3 regions of the Brevibacillus sp. RS1.1 genome follow, and region 2 is predicted to be linked to each of the others. Evidence: riboswitches for the same ligand, from Rfam matches in the RefSeq annotation. Region 2 holds a riboswitch; each other region holds the start of a gene.
The links. Region 2 has a riboswitch for S-adenosylmethionine ahead of HP570_RS15545 (BMP family lipoprotein). Riboswitches for the same ligand answer to the same signal wherever they lie in the genome.

Region 1 (4,936 bases), on a different contig from region 2:
AGCGGTTGAACGAGACCGTTGATTAAGGCTGTAAAATACAGCGGCCAGAGCGATTCTGTCCCGGAAGTAATGACCGCAAAGGACAAACAAAAGGCAGCCGCTCGCATCCATTGAGAAAAAAGCATGACACGCTTCTTGTCGAATCGGTCGATGTACGGTCCGGCTACCAGCTGAATGGTGAGCGACGGCACGAAATACAGCAGCCACATCTGTCCGACCGCACCTTGTGAGCCTGTTGCCTGATAGATTAACCAGCTATTGGCGAGGGTACCGAGTGAGGCGCCTAGTTCTGAAATGAGCTGACCGAAAACAATCCAACGATAAGAACGCTGCTGCCAGACAGAGGCTTGTACAGCGGTTTGGCTCATGGGGTGCTCCTGTCCAGGAATTCATCCCATAACAGGGGAAGCTTGTCCAGCGTATGACGGCGGAGTCTGTAACGGGAGCCTGCTGTTTCAACGAGATGGGCAGACCGCAGCATGGATAGGTGATGGTGTACTGTCGATTTCGCCATTGAGAGTTGATCGGTTATCTCTTGCAGGCTCAGGTCTTTTTCCGCGAGCATTTTGACCATGCGCAGCCTGTGCTCATCTCCGAGTGCTTTTAAGGCTTGCACCAGTGATGGGGGTGGCTGATAAGGATCTACAGCATCGTGCAAATTTTCGTCGGCAACAGGGTAATAAAAAATCTTCGTACCGACAGCATCGGCCTGTACAGTCCACGGGCGGTAGATCGCTTGCGGAATCAGCAGTACGCGTGTCACGGCAGGCTCTGGGAGGTAGCTCGATCCCGTCGCATACTCCACAAAGGCTTCAGGGTTGAGCTTTCCTAGCTTGCTTTGTTTTTGCGACCAATCCCGTTCTAGCATGCGAACGATTTTTTCCTCATGTGGCTTGATGTGAGTGGTATACCAGCCTTCCATCAATCCGAGAATATGACTCCGCAGCACTTCTCCATCAACGGAAGTAATATGTTCGATATACGATTCAAAAAAGAGATGTGCGCTGCACGCTTCCTGTAAAGCGGCGCAATCATCCTTGCTTCCTTGTGCAGCCTTCCGCCGTGCTTCCTGCCTATTTTCACCGAGGTAAGGGAGGGCTTCGTATCGGAGCTGTTCGATTGAGAGCTCTCTGACATACGAGAGAAAGGAATCCAGATCAGCGAAAGGGCAAAGATCAAGTAGTTGCAAAAGCGTCTTCCACGTGTTGTGCTTCTTCGCATATTCGACCTCTTGCCGTACAGAAGGTGATAGCTCGGCCAACAGTTGACGCCAGTAGGTAGGAGGGTGCTCCATCGTGTGATGCAATTGGTCGTAGGTAGCGGCAGCGATTCCCAAGGCAGCTTCGAATAAAGGAGAATACGAGAGCTCAACCCGATAGGTCGTTCGTTCACTGCCAATGTTCAAAATCTTCATGTGATCATCCTTCCAAAATTTGTACATAATTATGTATTTTATAAAATACGAATTTAAAATTCAATATTTTTCGAACGAAATGAGAAAAGGAAAAGAAGAATCACAACTCTCTATCCAAAGAGATCATGTGATTCTTCTTTCTGTAAAGATATGGTTAGCCGACCGTGGATAATTGCAACGCACGCTGTAGTGCTTGCTCCAGATCAGAGAGGATATCGTCGATCGCTTCTGTGCCGACTGAGAGACGAATAAGCCCCGGGGTCACTCCGGCTGCTGCCTGCTCTTCTTCCGTCATCTGCTGATGTGTTGTGCTGGCTGGGTGAATGATGAGTGATTTGGAGTCTCCGACATTTGCGAGATGGGAGAACAGCTTCACTGACTCGATCAATGTTTTTCCTGCCTCAACGCCACCGCGAATGCCAAAGGTCAGGATCGCGCCAGCACCTTTTGGCAAATATTTTTGGGCCAATTCACGCTGGGAGTCTGACTCCAATCCCGGATAACTCACCCACTCTACCGCAGAATGATTGGCGAGAAACTGGGCTACTGCCAAGGCGTTCTGGCTATGCCGCTCGATGCGCAGATGCAGAGTTTCTAATCCTTGCAGGAACAAGAAGGAGTTGATCGGAGCGACTGCTGCTCCGATATCGCGCTGGAGCTGGACACGTGCCTTGATAATATAGGCAAGCGGACCGACTGCTTCTGTATAGACGACGCCATGGTAGCTTGGATCTGGAGTAGTCAGACCTGGGAATTTTCCGTTGTTCCAGTCGAATTTTCCTGAGTCTACGATGATACCGCCAATTGCTGTTCCGTGGCCGCCGATGAATTTGGTGGTGGAGTGCACGACGATATCGGCCCCGTGCTCAAAAGGACGGCACAAAATCGGAGTCGCAAAGGTGTTGTCCACGATCAAGGGCACACCATTCTCGTGAGCAATATGGGCGATCGCCTCGATATCAGCGACATCAATACGCGGGTTGCCGATTGTCTCGCAAAACACGGCTTTTGTCTTTTCATTGATATAGGCCCGGAAATTTTCCGGATTGGATTGATCTGCAAAATGAACCTTGATACCGAGGCGGGGAAGAGTGTGGGCGAACAGGTTGTAGGTACCGCCGTAGAGGCTGCTGGAAGCGACAATCTCGTCACCCGCATGTGCAATATTTAAGATGGCAAATGTAATGGCAGCCTGCCCGGATGCGGTCGCGAGTGCACCAACACCACCTTCGAGCAGAGCAACACGCTTCTCGAATACATCCTGTGTGGGATTCATGATGCGTGTATAGATGTTCCCAAACTCTTTTAGGCCAAACAGGTTGGCTGCATGCTCCGTATCGCGGAAAACATAGGAGGTCGTCTGATAGATCGGAACAGCACGTGAGCCTGTTACAGGGTCAACCTCCTGCCCACCGTGTACCGCAAGTGTTTCTGGCTTCCATTGTTGTTGATCGGACATGTCCATCTCTCCTTTTACTATAAGGGAATCAGCGAATAAAAAAACGGAGCATTCTCCTGAGAAGAAGAAGGCTCCGATCATGCACGGGCTTGTGTTCATCTCTCAGAATCACTGGATTCTGCAGGAATTGGCACCATGCAGCTAGTCTGCTGGTTGCCGGGCTTCGTAGGGCCTGTCCCTCCACCGCTCTTGATGAAAATAATTGTTGTCGTAATTGTATGAAAATAAGTCCGTGCTGTCAATGTGGAATATACAGTTATCAGGGAGGTTTTTATGTATATATGAATGAAGGTGGCTTACTCATGCCATTAATTTGTAACGGTTTTGTCTCAAGCTGTTCACATCCCGTGTGGCTACTGCCGTAGCGAAATAGGAGATAATGGTAGAAAATAGGGAACATCAATGCAGGGTGAAGCCAAGTGCTCCTCGCGTTAGAAAAGTAAAAAAGCGTGTGATATCATGGAGGTGGTTGCAACTGATCTGATCGTACATATAGGAGGATAAATAGCGATGAGCCATGGAGTAAAGGAAATCACACCACAAGAGCTGTTGGAAAAGCTGGAAGCCAAAGAGGAACTGCAAGTCATTGATGTACGTGAAGTGGATGAGTGGAATGCAGGTCACATTAAAGAGGCAAAGCTGATCCCACTTGGCTTTTTGCCACATCGTATCGATGAGCTGGATAAGAACATTCCGATTGTGATGGTTTGCCGCAGTGGTGCCAGAAGCAATACAGCTACAGAGTATTTGAGTGCACAAGGGTATGACGTGGCGAATATGGTTGGCGGCATGCTCGCATGGCCAGGTGAAGTGGAACAATAAACGAGATAGAAACAGTGTGAATGCCTCCCGTGTGTAATCAGGAGGCATCACACATGGGACAAGCAGGGAGGAAGCAACCGATGAGTGAAGGAGCACAATTGCAGCAGGAATCTGCAATGAAGAAACATTGGTTTCCTGTGTTAGCTGGTATTATCATTTTAGCTATCGTCGGAGTATTTGGTTATAATTATATGACAAAAGAGAAGATCGAGGTATTGAAGCCGATTGCAGACTTCACCTTAGACAACAGTGACGGAACAACCTATACATTTCATTCAAGTGCTGGCAAGGTACGACTGGTAGAGTTTATGTTTACCAAGTGCCCGGATATTTGTCCGGCGACTACGTTTAACATGGCCAAGCTGCAAGATCAGTTGAAGGAAAAGGGACTGTTCGGAGACAAAGTGGAGTTTGTTTCCATTTCCTTTGACCCTGATAACGATACACCGGAAGTCTTGCAGGAGTATGCAGCCAAGTTCAAGGCAGATCAGAGTGGCTGGAAGTTCCTGCGTGGGGACGCTCAGGCTGTAGAGAAAGTAACGAAGGATTTTGGTCTGATGGTCATTAAGCAGCCAGATGGTTCTTATTCCCACACGGCTCGCATGTTCCTTGTGGATGGAGAGGGAAACATGCGTCGTGCGTACGGGATGGCAGCTAACATGGAACTGGAAGTCATGATGAAAGAGATGGTACAGCTCGCTGACTAGCGGGTCTCCTCATAGAAGATGTTTACGACCTCTTCTGTTTGATTCACGAATTCAATATGAACGAGTAACGCCCACCTGCGATTGCTTTCTTGAAGCAAGAGCTTAAACGTCTCTTCTGACGTGGTGGGCGTTTTTTGTTTTCGTCCGACATGCAGGTAGTCCACAATTTGAGCGTTTGGATATCGCCTCATCGTTTCCTGCATCGCGAGCCTGCCCCATTTTGCATAGGGAGGCTGGGCATAGGTAGGGAACGGCTGAAAGATGAGCAGGAAAAGGACGGTGGAGAGAAGGGGCATCATGTTCCGATAGCGAAATAGGCGACGAGCTGTTTGCACTTGCTATTCCCTCTCTTTTTCGAATGATTTGCCATGTATTTTGAAGACTTTTCGGAATATCATTCGTAGAAAATAATGACAATGAAATGCGGGAGGTTTTCGATGCATTACTTGCTCATTCCCTTATTTGGCGTTCCTGTTTTGGTGGGGGTTCTTACGGCGATTTTTCAAAAGCCTCCTTTCTGGAAAAAATGGGGGC
Region 2 (4,936 bases):
CCCGCGCAGTACCGTAATACGATCGGCTACCTCCATGACTTCCTGCAACTTATGTGTAATCAAAATGACGCTCTTGCCGCTCTTTGCCAAGTTTCGAATCGTTTGCAGCAGGTCGCGTACCTCCAGCGGGGCAAGGACAGCAGTCGGCTCGTCCAACACGATAATATCCGCTCCCTGATACAGGACCTTCAGAATTTCGACCCGTTGCTGTTCCCCAATCGAGCAACTCGCTACCATCGCCTGCGGATGAATCGGAATGCGATACTGCTCACTCAGCGCCCGCACCTTGTCCTCTGCGTCCTTTCTTTTGAAAAAGCCTGCTTTCTTCGGCTCATATCCGATCACGATATTTTCAGTCACACTGAATTCTCCGAAGAGCATAAAGTGCTGGTGAACCATCCCGATTCCATTTCGAATCGCGTCCTCTGGTCCGCGAAAAACAACTGGCTTGCCGTTTAACACGATCTCTCCCGACGTCGGCTGCTCCATCCCGTACAGCATCCGCATCAGTGTCGTTTTGCCCGCTCCATTTTCCCCGACAATCGCATGGACCTCTCCTGCTGCCAGTGAGAACGACACCTTGTCGTTGGCGGTAAAATCTCCGTACTTCTTGGTCATGCCCCTCATTTCCAAGCGATCGGTCATTCCCACTCCCTCATTTCTGTACGTCCTTTTATGAAAATGGAAGACCGACTACACAGCCGTAGTCGGTCACATCCATCACTGTGCACAAGCTATAAATAAACGTTCAGTACCGAGAACCTTTTTAAAACTGGTCTGGTACTTTGCGGCTACCCGCTACAATCTCATCGCTGATCGCTTTCACTTTATCCACCACTTCTTGTCCAATAAAAGCATTCAGCGGCGTCTTGCTTTCGTGTGTGACATAGGTTACACCAACACCTTTTTCCTTCAAGCCGTATGCCACAACACCTGGTTTAAACGTTCCTTCTACAAAGGTCTTCACGGTTTCATAAGCTGCCGCGTCAGTTCCTTTCAATTGGGACAGAACAATATGCTCTGGATCAATCGTGGTACGGTCAACGTCCTGACCTGCTGTGAAGAAGCCTTTTTCCTTCGCTGCTTCGAAAACGCCGAGGTCGCCTACTGCTGCTGCACCGTTAATGAAATCAGCGCCTTTGGAAGCTTGGAGCAAAGCCAATTCCTTCGCTTTTGCCGGGTCAGTGAAGCTTCCTACATAGTTGACCATCAGCTCTGCTTTTGGATTTGTCGCTTTCAAGCCCTCTCCGAAGCCAACCGTCCATTTTTTCAACTGCGGAATATCAAGAGCGACAACCATACCTACTTTGTTCGTTTTCGTTGCCAGACCTGCTGCTGCTCCCACCAAGTAAGCCGCTTCCTGCTCACGGAAGGTAACACTGCGAACGTTTGGCAAATCCACTACGGTATCAATAATCGCAAAATTACGGTCAGGATTTTCGGTAGCCACTTTTTTCAATGCATCCTCTGATGTAAAGGAAGAAGTGATGATCAAATCATAATTTTCTGCAACAGCCACACGCAGATTTTCTTCAATCGCTCCATGGTCTGTAGATTCGATCGTTTTTACTTCTGCGCCCAGCTCTTGTGCGGCTTTCTTTGCACCCTCGTCCATTTGTTGGAAGAATGGATTCACACCGATTTTCTCAGGCAAAATCAAAGCAATTCGCTTTTTGGCCGGGCCCTCTTGTCCTGCTGCTTGTCCTCCTGGCTGATCTGCCGGTGCGCTTGTGCCAGTCGAGCACCCTGTTGCCAATACTGCGAATGTCGTTAATGCCAGCAATAACTTCTTCATGATGTATCTCTCCCTATCCGAACTTTACGTTTTTCTTTATCCTATTAGGTAATGTACGGCTTTTTACCTATTTTTTCAATACTATTTACGAATATTCTCTTATAAAATTAATTTATCGTTCGTTTATTCCTCCTCTTCTTTTACAAATACAACAAAAAAACTCTCCCCGGAGGAAGAGTTTGCGTACGAAGCCGTTCTCTTCCTCATCTGTCAAAACCATGGTACAGGTTTTGCAGGAATTGGCACCTTTCTGTTCATGCATAGACATGATCAGTGGTTGCCGGGCATCATCGGGCCAGTCCCTCCGCCGCTCTTGATAAGGTAGGTGAATATATTTAGTTACAATGGAATTCATTCTAGCAGAACGGTTCGAAAATGCAATTCTTTTTTCTCAATTCCAAACACTTCTACAAGTAAATAAAAGTTTAAAAAGTCGTCTTTTCAGCACCTAGAAATTGGCGAGAAGCGCAACCTCTAATTTACGTGAAAGGTTTGCTGGAGGCGATGCGACAACGTATTTAGCTCACCCAGCTCTTCCGTAATCTCACGCACTTTTTGATGCTGGTTTTCTGCTGTCGCAAACAACTCTTCTAAGTTGGCTACCGATTCCTCGGTTACCGCTGTAATGGTCGACATCTCGATGGCAACCTCGCCGGAACGCACTTTTACCCGGTCCATGCTGGAGCTTACTTGATCAGCTGCTTCTAGGAAGGCCATCATTCCGGCACGCACTGCTTCAATGGAGGCCACTGTTTTTACGGCCAGCTCTTGGCCTTTTGCAACAGATACTTCCCCACTGCTCATATGCTGCACCGCATTCTCACTTTCCTGGTGGAGCGACTTGAGAATGTCAGTAATTTCCTGTGTGGCTGTCGCGCTTTGTTCTGCCAGCTTACGTACCTCATCCGCTACCACAGCAAATCCCCGTCCATGCTCGCCTGCACGCGCCGATTCAATCGCCGCATTCAGTGCCAACAGATTCGTTTGTGTCGCGATCTGATTAATAGCGCCGACAATTTCCTCTACGCGATTCGCCTGTCGATTGAGCTGGTGAATCGTAGAGGCTGCTACATTGACTGCCTGCACAATTTGCTCCATCTGTGAGGACAGATCGTTCATCATCTGAACGCTTTCTGTCAAACGACGGTTGTTTTGTTGCGATTCTGTTTTCATTGCGTTGGTCTGCGATGTGACTGCCTCGATTTCCTGATCGATGGATTGAACCTCTTCTTCGATCTTCACCGTAGAATTCGCCTGCGATTCCATACCGACGGCGACTTCCTTGAAGGCTACCATCATTTCATCTGTATTGCGCTTCGTACCTTCCGCATGCTCATGCACATGATCGCTTGTACGATCTAGCTGCTCCGTCATTTCCTGGATGTTCAAAAGCATTTCTCCCAGACGGCGCTCCTTCTCTTCCGCTTCCTGCCTTGCGTCGTGCGCTTTTTGCAGAGAGGCTTGTCCGGCGAGACAGAGATACGTTACGGCTCCCATCATCATGAGAATCGTGACAATACGCATAAGCAAATTGAGCTCCGAAAAATCTCCATCGAAGATCTGGTAGGTTCCTGTGTAGAACCCAATAACCGTGACAATGATTTGGGTAATTCCCGCTGTTACGACCAGCTTCCAATCCAAATACGCTGCTAAAAAGCCCATGACGATAAAAGCGAGGAAGGTGATCTCCTGGTAATCGGTAAAGTGATCGAATGAAATCGCATAAAACATGAGTCCAATTGCCACCAGGTAACGAATTACAAGACTATCCTTGCGAATGAAATAATACGGCGAAACAATTAAAGTGACCAGCAATCCCAAGGACGTCACTTTCCAGAAGTTCACATCCACTTGGTAGGCAATGAGCCCCGCCATCCACAAATGATTCCATAGGATAAAAATCATAAAACCTTCTTTGTCAGTTAAGGTATTGCGAATCAATTGAATCATAATTGCCCCCCTTTTGCTTTTTACTTATGTATCGGATTCTTTCCCCATTATATAGCCAAACCTTTGGCAAATTTGTGAAAAAAGTGAGAACAGCCAAAAACAATTTCGAATAGGCTATTACACAACTCTCGCGTACAGGAGGTAAACGGAGAAAAGTGGAACTTAATCAATTGCCAGCTACCGTGCTGACACGGACGATTAGCCGTCCGAACACCACGATTTACTATCCGCAATTGGCGGGATTAGCCAACCAGCAAGCGGAAAAAGATATCAACCGGGCGATTTATCAAACGGTTCAAGGCTTAATTCACGAGCAACAACGGGTCCAGGTACCGGGAAATACAGAAATGCAAGGAAGCTACGAAATCAAGACAAACGAACGCGGTATTTTCAGTGTTGTGTTGAGCAACTACGCCTATACACCGCAAATGGCTCACGGCATGACCTTCCTCGGTTCGATCACCGCTGATATCCAAACAGGCAAGCTGTATACACTGCGGGAATTATTCAAGCCAGGAAGCGATTACGTCAAGGTGATTTCCGAAAACATCAAGCGTCAAATCAAAGAAAGAAACATCCCCACACTTAATGGCTTTACTTCGATTAAGCCCGATCAAGATTATTACATCGCCGACAAAGCACTGGTTATCTACTTCCAGTTGTACGAAATTACGCCCTACTACGTCGGTTTCCCCATGTTCCCCATTTCGGTCTATGAACTTGAGCCAATCATCAATGAAAAAGGTCCACTGAGCATCTTGTCCGCGGATTAAATGCACTGTACCGCCATTTTTACCCCCAGGCGCAAGTATCTTTTCTCATGACAGTCGCCTGGGTGTATTTGTGGCAAAAGAGAAAGCACCACATGGGTGCTTTTTCTACTTTCTCTACTAATTAATAGTAAGCTTGTACGGATTATTTTTATCAAAATCAGATGCACTGTGTCCGTATACCTTGATATATACCTGATCACCAAGACCTATCTGGAGACCCAGAACATCGGATCCACCTGGTCCAAAATCATTGGGTTTATATGTCTCATGCACTTTTCCGTTTGCAGAAATATAGATCAAATCAAAATCATAGTTTTGGTTCTGTGGAGATTCCAATAGTACACTGATACTCTGTCCAGATCGATTATCATATTCGTACCAATCTACATCATTACTGTCAGAAATAGTATGCGACATT
Region 3 (4,936 bases), on a different contig from region 2:
TATGTTCAGGTAGACAGAGATAGACGACCCATTGGCAGAATGAAAATGGACAGCCCAGAACAAAATACTTGTAACCCTGCCCTCCTAACGAAGGAAGGCAATACTGGGAAAGGGAGAATGCCTGTGAAACGGATCATGATCTACTGTCTCGGTTTTAGCTTGTTGCTTACAGCATGTACGTCAGGCAATAAAACCCCGACGAATCAGGCTGCACAACAGCCAAAGCATGCCACTCATACTCAGCGTGTTCAGCAAACAGCTCCTCAGCCTGCTTATAATCAATCTTCCCAAGCCACCGCTGATCGTCTCGCCCAACTAGCAACACGTGTGAAAAGGGTGCACAGCGCCACGGCTGTGGTCTTGGGCAAATATGCGGTAGTCGGTATTACTGTGGATCCGAATCTGGATCGCCCAGAAGTTGGCGTCATTAAGTATACAGTTGCGGAAGCTCTGAAAGAAGACCCTCAAGGAGCGAATGCTGTCGTTACTGCAGACCCTGCCATCGTCCAGCGTTTACGGGAAATGAGAGATGATATTCGTCGTGGCCATCCGATTGCCGGAATTACCGAAGAGTTGGCGGATATGGTAGGTCGGATCATTCCCCAACTGCCACGCAGTGTGCAGCCTCGTGAAGAAACCCCTTCCCAAGTAAAAGAAAAGCGCATGCACAAAGAGCCACAAGGACAAAACAAAATCAACGCAAATCGTACTGGAACACCTTAAAGAAAAAGAGGTATCCCCCGGATTTAAGCCCGGGAGAATACCTCTTTTTCTTTATAGGCTGGTGCTTCAGATGGCAAATGATCCAGTGCTTGATTCAAATCTGCCACCAAGTCATCGAAATCCTCTAAACCAGCTGACAATCTGATCAAACCGTCTGTGATTCCCCTTGCAGCTCTTTCTTCAGCGGGCATCGCTGCATGTGACATCGTAGCTGGATACGAGAGAATCGTTTCCACTGCCCCGAGGCTGACTGCCACAATCGGCAATTTCACGCGATCAAACAGCGCTTTTGCACGCTCGCGGCTCCCTACATCAAAGGAAAGAACAGCCCCATGACCAGTCGCTTGTTGTGTTTGAATCAGGTGACCGGGATTATCCGCCAGTCCCGTATAGTAAACGCGACTTACTTGTGGATGCGTAGACAACCAATCAGCCAAGCTCGCGGCTGTCTTCGTGCTCACATCCAGTCGGGCTTTCAATGTTTTGAGCCCTCGCATCACGAGCCAGCAGTCCTGCACACCCAAAATCGCTCCCATGCCATTCTGGATAAAGTAGAGCTGCTCCCCTAACCCAGCTTCTCTGGTCACGGCCAGACCAGCCACGACGTCGCTATGCCCTCCGATAAACTTTGTTGCACTATGAATGACCACATCGGCGCCAAGTTCCAATGGTCGCTGGTAATACGGGGTAAGGAACGTATTATCGACAATGACGAGCAAGCCCCGCTCCTTCGCAATACGAGAAACCGCTGCAATATCTGTCACCTTTAAGGTGGGATTGGAGGGGGTCTCCAGGTAAACCCCTTTCGTTGCCGGTGTAATGGCCGCACGAACGGCTTCTGTCTCTGTCGCATCCACGAACGTTACAGAGATGCCCATTCTCGACAATACCTTGGTCAAAAACCGAAACGTGCCACCGTATACATCTTCCGCTACTACAACATGATCTCCGGCAGAAAACAGCATGAACACGCTGGAAATGGCAGCCATGCCAGATGAGAACGCGAAACCGCGTGCGCCTCCCTCCAGAGACGCAATGGCTTCTTCCAAAGCCTGCCTGGTCGGATTGCCTGATCTGGCATAATCGAATGCACCTGGCTGATCGATATCAGCCTGATGAAACGTAGAAGCTTGATAAATCGGAACCGACGACGCACCTGTGAACGGGTCAATGCAAGTGGAACCGTGGAGGATCTTGGTGGCAAAATTCATCGTACACTCCCCCCTACGACCAAACTAGCATTCAAGGCCTGAAACAAATCGGCTACGACATCATCTGGATGCTCGATGCCAACCGACAGCCGCAACAATCGATCACAAACACCGACATGCTCTCTGACTTCTTGCGGGATATCCGCGTGAGTCTGCGTCGCCGGATACGTACACAATGACTCAACACCACCCAGGCTTTCAGCAAAGGACACGATTTGCAGATTTTGCAGGAACAATCCCACCTGCTCCACATCGCGTACGCGGAACGATACCATCCCACTATGCCCTGTCGCTTGATTCACCTGGATCTCATGTCCCGGATGCTCTGGCAGACCCGGATAAAATACCTCCGCTACTGCCGGATGCTCACGCAGCTTTTCCGCTACAATCAAGGCATTGGATTGATGGCGCTCCATCCGCAATGCCAATGTTTTCATCCCGCGAATGAGAAGCCAGCAATCTTGAGGTCCGAGTACAGCACCGATTGAATTGTGCAAAAACCGGATTTTTTCCGACAACTCTTCTCCTTTTGTTACGATGAGTCCAGCCAACACATCGTTGTGTCCTGCCAAATACTTGGTCGCACTATGTAAGACGATATCTGCACCAAGCTCTAGTGGGCGTTGACAATACGGGGTTAAGAATGTGTTGTCTACAATCGTCAGGAGACTGTGCTGCTTCGCCAATTGTGCTACTGCTCGAATATCGGTAATCTGCATGAGCGGATTGGTTGGTGTCTCGACGAAAATAGCCTTTGTATCTGGGCGAATCGCATTTTTCAGTGCACCAATGTCACGCAAATCCACGTACGAAAACGTCAGACCGTAACGAGAGAGCACTTGCTCGAACAATCGATAGGTTCCCCCGTACAGATCGAGCGAAACAATCAGATGATCTCCTTGGGAAAACAAACCCATGACGGTATGAACAGCAGCCATTCCCGAGGCGCAAGCGAATCCTGCATCTCCTGATTCCGCTATAGCGATGGTCTCCTCCAAAATGGCGCGAGTAGGATTAGCTGTGCGCGTATAGTCATAGCCAGTGCTCTGGCCCAAGGCAGGATGACGATAAGCCGTTGCATAGTAAACAGGAAAGCTCACCGCCCCTGTTTTTTCGTCTTTGCCTACTCCCGCCTGAATCAACTTTGTTTCCAATTTCATGTCTGTTTCTCTCCCTCCAATAGTGTACGAGGGCATCAAAAAAGCCCTCTTTCCTCTGAAAGAAGGCTTTGTTTACGTCACCGTAAGCAAATCCTTCTCATCTTTCAGAGTTTGATAACTCTGCAGGAATTAGCACCATTATCTCCCTGTTAAAATACAGGTGATTGGTTGCCGGGCATCATCGGGCCAGTCCCTCCGCCGCTCTGGATAAGAAGATTGCTATTCAATTCGATTGACCCTAATACTAATGGATCGGCAGGATTCTTGTCAACAATTTATTTCCACCCGTTAATTTGCATCTTTCAGGGCGGTCATCACTTGATTGTCCAGCTTCGCTGCTGCGTTTTTGTCATACGTCTTTTCATATTGTGGTTCTGCGGAAATACGGGAACCGTAAAACATAATATCACGAACAGCCTCAATTTTGATCTCTACCATGGCCAGCTTGAGCGGAACACCTTCCAGGCGGTCTGTTTTAACGACAGCACGACCATTAATGGCGAAAGACGAGCCGGCACCGATCAAGTGCAGGACAACCTGCGGTTCCTTCGCAATATTAGCCAAAATACGTGAGCGATTATCCACGGCAAAACGAATCGTATCGGCGCTGACAGCAAACGTCCAGGACAAGGAACTGAGCGATGGTGCTCCTGACTCATGGTCTACTGTGCCCAAGGTAACAAAACGCTCTTTTTGCAAGAGCTTGAATAAATCTTCGGAAAGAGTTTGGGAAACAGTTTCAGCCATTTCAAAGCCTCCTATCAAACGTTTAGTACGTTCATTTTACCCTTCGCATAGCTGATAGGCAAACGTTTCCTCTCCACCTTGATTCTCGTTATCTTTTTCCCTAGACTGGTAGGTAACGATACCGAATGATGGAAGGGGATGGACAGCTTGTCGCCTACAGATCGCCTCATGCAGCAAATTGACCAAGTACTTGAAGAGCTTCAGGAAGTTCGGAAGGTAAATGAGCGGATGCACAAAATTGCGATGTTCTTAGAAGATATCCGACTAGCAGATGTGATCCAAAATTACACAGCCCCGCGCAAGCTGCTCTGGATCAATTTCCTCGCAGGTCTTGCCCGGGGTCTGGGATTGACGATTGGTACTGCTATCGTTTTGGCTTTCCTCGGCTCCCTCTTGACGCAATTTCTTTCGATCCCCATTTTGGGGGATTACATCAGACAATTGGTGGAGTACGTCGAGACTTACAAGCAACGGCCTTAATGATAGAGACTAGTCTCTGTCCTCGTCATGATCGTCATCATCGTGATCTTCATTCCATTCCTTACCGTGCTTTTTCCAATAGCCATACGCATTGCCGTTGGGATGCTTATCTTTATGCTTCCCTTTTTCTTTTTTCTTTTTGTCATCATCATCGTCTTCATCGCCATCTGTAGGCTTCACAGGCTCGACAATGACCTTTGTGCTGAGTGCAACGTCAGCTTTCTTAATCAGCTTATCGTCTTCATACAATGCGAATTGAATCGATTTGGCACTAAAGGAATGATTCTTGTAAGACAACGTCAAAGAGAACTCGCCTTTGTCATTCGGTTTGATCTCTTTTTTCTTCCCGTCAGGAGCGATCACAACCAGCTCAGCATCGTCCTTTTTGTTCCAGCCGCTTACTGTCCCCTTCACCTGGATGGACTTGGCGGCAGGATTGTTTACAGCAGTCGCCTTGATGACATATGTGGTCGCTTGATCCTTATCAGGAGCGTTAACGATTTCTACCTGAACGGATTCGGAATCAACCTTCTTGCCATCCTCGTAAACCTCGATCAAGGCTTTTTGATCTTTTGCGGCTTGTACATCCTTTACTGAAACCGTAAAGCTGCCTAC

Region 1: it holds a riboswitch for S-adenosylmethionine, as region 2 does, so the genes downstream of both, HP570_RS23415 (homocysteine synthase) here and HP570_RS15545 (BMP family lipoprotein) in region 2, are expected to answer to the same signal.
Region 3: it holds a riboswitch for S-adenosylmethionine, as region 2 does, so the genes downstream of both, HP570_RS04150 (aminotransferase class I/II-fold pyridoxal phosphate-dependent enzyme) here and HP570_RS15545 (BMP family lipoprotein) in region 2, are expected to answer to the same signal.

What each region holds. Positions count from the first base shown of each region.
Region 1 is NZ_JABSVA010000009.1:75,450-80,385, reverse strand. Features, by position in the region: gene HP570_RS23425 (MFS transporter) at 1-368, opposite strand, end outside; gene HP570_RS23420 (ArsR/SmtB family transcription factor) at 365-1,414, opposite strand; gene HP570_RS23415 (homocysteine synthase) at 1,569-2,873, opposite strand; SAM riboswitch class I at 2,966-3,072, opposite strand; gene HP570_RS23410 (rhodanese-like domain-containing protein) at 3,384-3,695, shown strand; gene HP570_RS23405 (SCO family protein) at 3,749-4,402, shown strand; gene HP570_RS23400 (YqzG/YhdC family protein) at 4,399-4,737, opposite strand; gene HP570_RS23395 (hypothetical protein) at 4,840-4,936, shown strand, end outside.
Region 2 is NZ_JABSVA010000004.1:263,315-268,250, forward strand. Features, by position in the region: gene HP570_RS15540 (ABC transporter ATP-binding protein) at 1-645, opposite strand, end outside; gene HP570_RS15545 (BMP family lipoprotein) at 767-1,795, opposite strand; SAM riboswitch class I at 1,996-2,118, opposite strand; gene HP570_RS15550 (methyl-accepting chemotaxis protein) at 2,270-3,745, opposite strand; gene HP570_RS15555 (DUF3298 and DUF4163 domain-containing protein) at 3,901-4,518, shown strand; gene HP570_RS15560 (hypothetical protein) at 4,636-4,936, opposite strand, start outside.
Region 3 is NZ_JABSVA010000001.1:897,132-902,067, forward strand. Features, by position in the region: gene HP570_RS04140 (YhcN/YlaJ family sporulation lipoprotein) at 118-723, shown strand; gene HP570_RS04145 (trans-sulfuration enzyme family protein) at 747-1,934, opposite strand; gene HP570_RS04150 (aminotransferase class I/II-fold pyridoxal phosphate-dependent enzyme) at 1,931-3,094, opposite strand; SAM riboswitch class I at 3,189-3,308, opposite strand; gene HP570_RS04155 (pyridoxamine 5'-phosphate oxidase family protein) at 3,383-3,841, opposite strand; gene HP570_RS04160 (DUF5665 domain-containing protein) at 3,980-4,321, shown strand; gene HP570_RS04165 (hypothetical protein) at 4,331-4,936, opposite strand, start outside.